Linked DNA regions of Methylorubrum populi. The protein of the gene in region 1 interacts with the protein of each later gene in a pairwise test. Links are inferred from orthologs where the notes say so. Each region holds a gene or a part of one and is shown on either strand. Other genes may lie near its edges.

Region 1 (3,330 bases):
CGAAGCCCGTCACGTAATCCTTGAACGAGCCGTGGCCGTGGGCGTCCTGCCCGTGGCCGTCATGGCCATGCCCGTGATCGTCGGCGTGCGCTGCCCCGCTCATTGCAGGACTCCCATCAGGTACACGAAGGTGAAGACGCCGATCCAGATGACGTCGAGGAAGTGCCAGAACATCGACAGGCACATCAGCCGGCGCTTGTTCTCGGGCACGAGGCCGCGCAGCCGGGTCTGGACCATCAGCGTGACGAGCCAGATCAGGCCGAAGGTGACGTGCAGGCCGTGGGTGCCGACCAGGGTGAAGAAGGCCGACAGGAAGCCGCTGCGCTGGGGCGTGGCGCCCTCGTGGATCAGGTGCGCGAACTCGTAGAGTTCGAGCCCGACGAAGGCCGCGCCGAACAGGCCCGTCACCGCCAGCCAGAGCTGGGTCTTGGCCAGATCGTTCCGCTCCATCGCCAGCATGGCGAAGCCGTAGGTGATGGAGGAGAACAGCAGCATCGACGTGTTCACCGCCACGATCGGCAGGTCGAACAGGTCCTTGGGCGAGGGCCCGGCCGCGTAGCTGCGGCCGAGCACGGCGTAGGTGGCGAACAGGACCGCGAAGATGAGGCAGTCGCTCATCAGGTAGATCCAGAAGCCGAGCATCGTGCTCCCTTCCGGGTGATGCTCGCCCTCGAGATCGAGGAAGTCCGGCACGTCGGCGGAGGCCGCCCCGGCGATAGCCGGGTTCAGGGCGGGATTTGCATGGGATGCCATGGTGTCCTCAGGCCCGCACCGCCGCCAGTGCCTCGGTCCGCCGCTGCTCCGTGCGGCTGACCGTTTCGGCGGGGATGTAGAAGTCGCGGTTGTAGTTGAAGGTGTGACCGATCGCGATCGCCAGGGCCGCCACGAAGGTCAGCGCCGCCAGCCACCAGATGTACCAGATCATCGCGAAGGAGAAGGCGATGCTGACCACGCCCAGGATCACGCCGGTGGCGGTGTTCTTGGGCATGTGGATCGGCTTGTAGCCCGAGGCCGGGCGCTGGAAGCCGCGGGCCTTCATCTCCCACCACGCGTCGAGGCCGTGCACCACGGGCGTGAAGGCGAAGTTGTAGTCCGGCGGCGGCGAGGAGGTGGACCATTCCAGCGTCCGGCCCTGCCACGGGTCACCGGTCACGTCCCGCAGCTTCTCGCGGTTTTTGATCGAGACCGCGAACTGCACGATCATGGCGCCGATGCCGATGGCGATCAGGCCCGCGCCGATGGCGGCGACCACGAACCAGGGCTGCAGCGACGGGTCGTCGAAATGCTGGGCACGGCGGGTGACGCCCATCAGCCCCAGCACGTAGAGCGGCATGAAGGCGACGTAGAAGCCGATGGTCCAGAACCAGAAACTGACCTTGCCCCAGAACTCGTCGAGGCGGAAGCCGAAGGCTTTCGGGAACCAGTAGTTCACGCCGGCGAACATGCCGAACAGCACGCCGCCGATGATCACGTTGTGGAAGTGCGCGATCAGGAACAGCGAGTTGTGGAGCACGAAGTCGGCCGGGGGCACGGCGAGCAGCACGCCGGTCATGCCGCCGATGACGAAGGTCACCATGAAGCTGACGGTCCACAGCATCGGCACGTCGAAGCGGATCCGGCCGCGATACATCGTGAACAGCCAGTTGAAGATCTTCGCACCCGTCGGGATCGAGATGATCATCGTCGTGATGCCGAAGAACGAGTTCACGCTGGCACCCGAACCCATCGTGAAGAAGTGGTGCAGCCACACGAGGTAGGACAGGATCGTGATGACGACGGTCGCGTAGACCATCGAGGTGTAGCCGAACAGGCGCTTGCCGCAGAAGGCCGAGGTGACCTCCGAGAACACGCCGAAGGCCGGCAGGATGAGGATGTAGACCTCCGGATGACCCCAGATCCAGATGAGGTTGAAGTACATCATCGGATTGCCGCCGAGGTCGTTCGTGAAGAAGTGCGTGCCGACGTAGCGGTCGAGGGTCAGCAGCGCGAGAACGGCGGCGAGGATCGGGAAGGCGGCCACGATGAGCACGTTGGTGCACAGCGAGGTCCAGGTGAAGATCGGCAGCTTCATCATCGACATGCCGGGCGCGCGCATCTTCACGATGGTCGCGATCAGGTTGATGCCCGACAGCGTCGTGCCGATGCCCGCGATCTGCAGGCCCCAGATGTAGTAGTCGACGCCGACCCCCGGACTCATGTCCGCGCCCGACAGCGGCGGGTAGGCGAGCCAGCCGGTGCGGGCGAACTCGCCGACGAACAGCGAGATCATGATCGTGACCGCGCCCGAGACCGTCATCCAGAACGAGAAGTTGTTCAGGAACGGGAAGGCGACGTCGCGGGCGCCGATCTGCAGCGGCACGACGTAGTTCATCAGGCCGGTGACGAAGGGCATCGCCACGAAGAAGATCATGATCACGCCGTGGGCGGTGAAGATCTGATCGTAGTGGTGCGGCGGCAGGTAGCCCTCGTTGGCGCCGAAGGCGATCGCCTGCTGCGAGCGCATCAGCAGCGCGTCGGCAAAGCCGCGCAGCAGCATCACCAGCGCCAGCACCACGTACATGATGCCGATCTTCTTATGGTCGACCGAGGTCAGCCAGTCGCGCCAGAGCGGGCCCCAGAAGCGAAAATAGGTGATTGCGGCGAGCACCGCGATCCCGGCCACGGCGACGCCTGCGAAGGTGACTTGCAGGATCGGTTCGTGGAACGGGATGTCCTCCAGCGAGAGGCGCCCGAACAGCAGGTGCTGCAGGTCCGTGTTTGCGAACATGGGTCGAAACTCGTCCGTAAATCCTGAGGCGGCGACGGATCAGTTGTTGGTCTGGTCGGGGGCCGGTTGGCCCTCGCCGCTCTTCTCGTGGGTCTTGCCGTCCGGCGACCCGGTCTTGGGCGACTCGCTCTTGGGGGCGCGGTGCGAGGCCGGCGTCGTCGCCCCCGGTGCCTCGTCGCCGCGCTGCGTGTGGCGGTTGTCGTACTGGAGCCGCTCGACGTTCTCGCGGCTCTCCTTGCCGGCGCCCCCCTTGGCGTCGATGGCCATCATCTCGCCCATGCACATCTTGCCGGGAACGGCGCACATGCCGACGATCTTGCTGAAGAGGCCGTCGGCGAACGTGGAGTAGTAGGTGACGGGCACCCGCTCGCTCGGGCGCTCGAGTTCGAGATAAGCATCGCGGCTCAGCTCGGAACCCTGCTGCTTCACTTTGGCAATCCACTGGTCGAAGCCGTCGCCCTCGAGCCCGTGGAACTTGAACGTCATGCGCGAGAAGCCGCTGCCGCTGTAGTGCGAGGACAGGCCTTCATACTCGCCGGCCTTGTTGATCACCGCGTGGAGCT
Region 2 (3,234 bases), 2.1 Mb from region 1 along the record:
GCGGCAGCCGAGTTCGCGCCCCTCGGCCTTCACCCCCGCCCGTTCGGCCACGGGGCGGCACTGTTCATCGCTGAGCATCCAGGTCGGCGGCGAGGGCGCAGGGGTCGGCAGGTCCCGCATGTAGGTGTTGTCGGCGTAGGGGATCGGCGGCCAGAGTGCCCAGCCGTTCTCCTCGATCTCCTCGCGCGTCTCAGGGGCGCGGTAGTCGGTCTGGGCGAGGAAGCCGCCGTACTTCTCGTCCGGGTAGTCGATCAGGACGGGAAACAGCCACTCGCCCTTGTACTGCATCACGATCGGGCGATCGTTGGCGATGAGTTCGGCGAACAGGCTGAGTACGAACAGGACGGTGAAGATCACCGCCGACCAGTAGCCCCGCCGGTTGGCCCGGAAGTTCGCCAGCCGTCGCCGGTTGAGCGGCGACAGACCGCGGCGGGTGGCGGTCGGCAGGACCTGCATCTGCGGCGCGTTGCCCGGCGCGGTGACGGGCACCGCATCGGGTTCGGGTCGCAGGTGCTCGTTCATCGGCTCGAACCCTCAACTCGCCCTCAACTCGGGCGGCCGATGCCGGCTCAGTCGAGCCGGATTGCGGTGCCCTCGATCTCGCTCGGACGCAAGGCGCCCTTGCGCTCCAGATGGCGGCGCAGCAGGCGGACGTTGCGGCGGTTCGCCTTGAAGGCCGCGTCGAGCAGGTCGCCGGCCAGCGGCACCGAGCCCACGGCGCCGTCGAGGGCGACGTTGGCCATCATGCGCCAGACCAGCCAGCGCGGCGCGCCGAGCCGTTTCGCCTCGTAGACGATGTACGAGGCGATCGCCATGCCCGCGATGTCGCCGAGGACGGGGACGAGGCCGATCACCGCGTCGAGGCCGACGCGGCGGTTGATGCCCGGCAGGAGGAAGGCCGAGTCCATCAGGTGGGCGAGCTGCTCCAGCCGCTGGAGGCTCGCCTCCGTGCTGGTATCGGTGAGGCGGCGCAGCTGTGCCGCCCCGGCGGGCTCGCGATAGGCCATGCTGGGGGTCTGGGCGGAGGTGGTCATGGCGGGGGATGTGGCCCCGCCCCGGCCGCTTCACAAGGAAGCGGACCGCCGCGCCCGCTCAGCCCGCGCGAAATAATTCCGCCAACCGCTCGACCGCCGCGTCGAGGGTGGCGTCGGCCTTGGCGAAGCAGAAGCGGGCGAGGTTCTTGACGTCCCCCTCCGCGTAGAAGGCGCTGACGGGAATGGCGGCCACGCCGTGCTCGGTCACGATCCGCTGGCAGAAGGCGACGTCGTCGGCGGCGAGATCCGCGAGATCGACGGTGAGGAAGTAGGTGCCCGCGCTCGGCAGCACCGTGAAGCCGATCTGCGACAGGCCCGCCGCCAAGCGGTTGCGGGAGCGGGCGAGATCCGCGCGCATCCCCGCGAAATACGCGTCGTCCTTGCCGAGCCCGTAGGCCACGGCCTCCTGAAGGTTCGGCGGGGTGGTGAAGGTGAGGAACTGGTGCGCCCGCGACAGGACCCGCATCAGCGGTTCGGCCGCCATCACGAACCCGACCTTCCAACCGGTGAGGCTGAAGATCTTGCCCGCCGAACCGATCTTCACCGTGCGCTCGCGCATGCCGGGCAGGGCCATCAGCGGAAGGTGGCGCCTTTCGTCGAAGATCACGTGCTCCCATACCTCGTCGCAGACCGCCACCGCGTCGAACCGCCGGCAGAACGCGGCGAGAAGGGCGAGGTCGTCCACCTCGAACACCGTGGCGCTCGGGTTGAGCGGGTTGTTGAGGAGGACGAGGCGGGTCCGCTCGGAGAAAACCGCGGCGAGTGCGGCTTCCTCAATCCGGAAATGCGGAGGCTTGAGCGTGACGAAGCGCGGCACGCCGCCCGCGCGCCGCACCAGTGGCAGGTAGGCGTCGTACATCGGCTCGAACAGCACGACCTCGTCGCCGGGCCGCACCAGCGCCATCAGCGCGCCGGCCAGCGCCTCGGTCGCGCCCGAGGTCACCATCACCTCGCGCTCGGGATCGAGGTCGAGGCCCTGATGGTGCCGGTAATGCGCGGCGATGGCCGCGCGCAGCGAGGGCAGCCCCATCATCGGCGGGTACTGGTTACTGACGCTCTCCAGCGCCCGCGCCGCGGCGGCGCGGACATCGTCGGGGCCCTGACCATCGGGAAAACCCTGGCCGAGATTGATCGCACCATGCTCGCGCGCCAGCCGTGACATCACTTCGAACACCGTTTCCGGCAAGTCGGCGAAGACGGGATGGGCAACGGGGGAGGGGATGCGATTCGCGGCGGGATCCATGGGCGATGTCTTCGCAGAGCGACCGCGCCGCTCCAAGCGCCTTCCTGCAAGATGGAATCGGAGAGGAAACTTGCGCGCGATTGGTTTCTCCGTGTTCGAAGACAAGAGGTGTGCTGCGGAGGCTTGGCGGAAAACTTCGCGGCTCTATCGATGCGAGGTGCGTTCACGCACACGCGTCTGCGATAGAGCGATCGAATCGGGATTTTGCGGCGCATCGAGGGTGTGACGAATGTTGACGATCATCAGTCGTAAGCGCATGTTCACCCCACGGTCGGACCGGCCGCCGCACTGAAGGGACTTCGCCCCCTCGTCTCTTGGGTGTGGCAGGCCGGTCCGGTCGTCCTCATGAACAGGCCGCCGCTCGACACGGCGGCTTTTTTCATGTCCGGTCGGTCCGCGCGCTTCGCGTTGCCTCGGTCTCTCGCCATCGGCGGATCATGCGTCTGGGAACCTGTCTGCTGCTGGCCGTCCTGTCCGCCGGTCTCGGGCTCGGTCTGCGCCTCGTCCTGCCGGTGACGCCTGTCGATGAATCGTTTCGCGACGTGATGCGCCTCTATCAGTCGCAGGGCGAGCCGGGGCGCAGCAACATGCCGGAAACGTCGGCGCCGTAGGAACACCGCATTGCCAGGCGACGCTCGCCGGCCGTACCGAGGCGGGCCCGTCCGGGTGCCCTGATCTCGACGGGATCGGACTTCCGGCCGACGGACGCGTTCCTGCCAACCGGGCCGGTTCCGATGGCCGTGGACGACATCGACGAGTGTGTGAGGGATGAACGAGAGTTCGCCGATACGCAGGGAGACCGCCCGGGAGTACCGGACCGCGGATCCGGTGCCGACCGCGCCGGTTCGTCGGCGACGGAAGTTCGGCCGTTGGATGCTCGCGCTGCTGATCCTCGGCGGAGCCGGCGCGGTGGCCCATCGCACCTACGATGCGCGGCAGAAGCCGGCCGACGCGACG

Evidence for each region. The genes of interacting proteins can lie anywhere in the genome.
Region 2: the proteins of cyoB (region 1) and MPPM_RS13205 interact in binary tests that used the Escherichia coli proteins (3 or more experiments, as listed by UniProt). The link is inferred for Methylorubrum populi from one-to-one orthologs.

What each region holds. Positions count from the first base shown.
Region 1 is NZ_AP014809.1:5,001,584-5,004,913, forward strand. Bases 265-3,237 are described here. They hold cyoB (cytochrome o ubiquinol oxidase subunit I), read right to left. Parts: upstream 2,768-3,237; coding sequence 761-2,767; downstream 265-760. Other genes in these bases: cyoC (cytochrome o ubiquinol oxidase subunit III), read right to left, coding at 265-753; cyoA (ubiquinol oxidase subunit II), read right to left, coding at 2,807-3,237. Also shown: cyoD (cytochrome o ubiquinol oxidase subunit IV), read right to left, coding at 1-103; more of cyoC, read right to left, coding at 100-264; more of cyoA, read right to left, coding at 3,238-3,330. UniProt on the Escherichia coli protein: Cytochrome bo(3) ubiquinol oxidase is the terminal enzyme in the aerobic respiratory chain of E.coli that predominates when cells are grown at high aeration.
Region 2 is NZ_AP014809.1:2,882,087-2,885,320, forward strand. What follows is about bases 186-3,062. They hold MPPM_RS13205 (aminotransferase), read right to left. Parts: upstream 2,278-3,062; coding sequence 1,093-2,277; downstream 186-1,092. Other genes in these bases: MPPM_RS13195 (ABC transporter permease), read right to left, coding at 186-522; MPPM_RS13200 (DUF4112 domain-containing protein), read right to left, coding at 570-1,007; MPPM_RS28525 (hypothetical protein), read left to right, coding at 2,715-2,888; MPPM_RS13215 (MdtA/MuxA family multidrug efflux RND transporter periplasmic adaptor subunit), read left to right, coding at 3,046-3,062. Outside these bases: more of MPPM_RS13195, read right to left, coding at 1-185; more of MPPM_RS13215, read left to right, coding at 3,063-3,234. UniProt on the Escherichia coli protein: Shows aminotransferase activity with methionine and histidine as substrates, and to a lesser extent also with phenylalanine.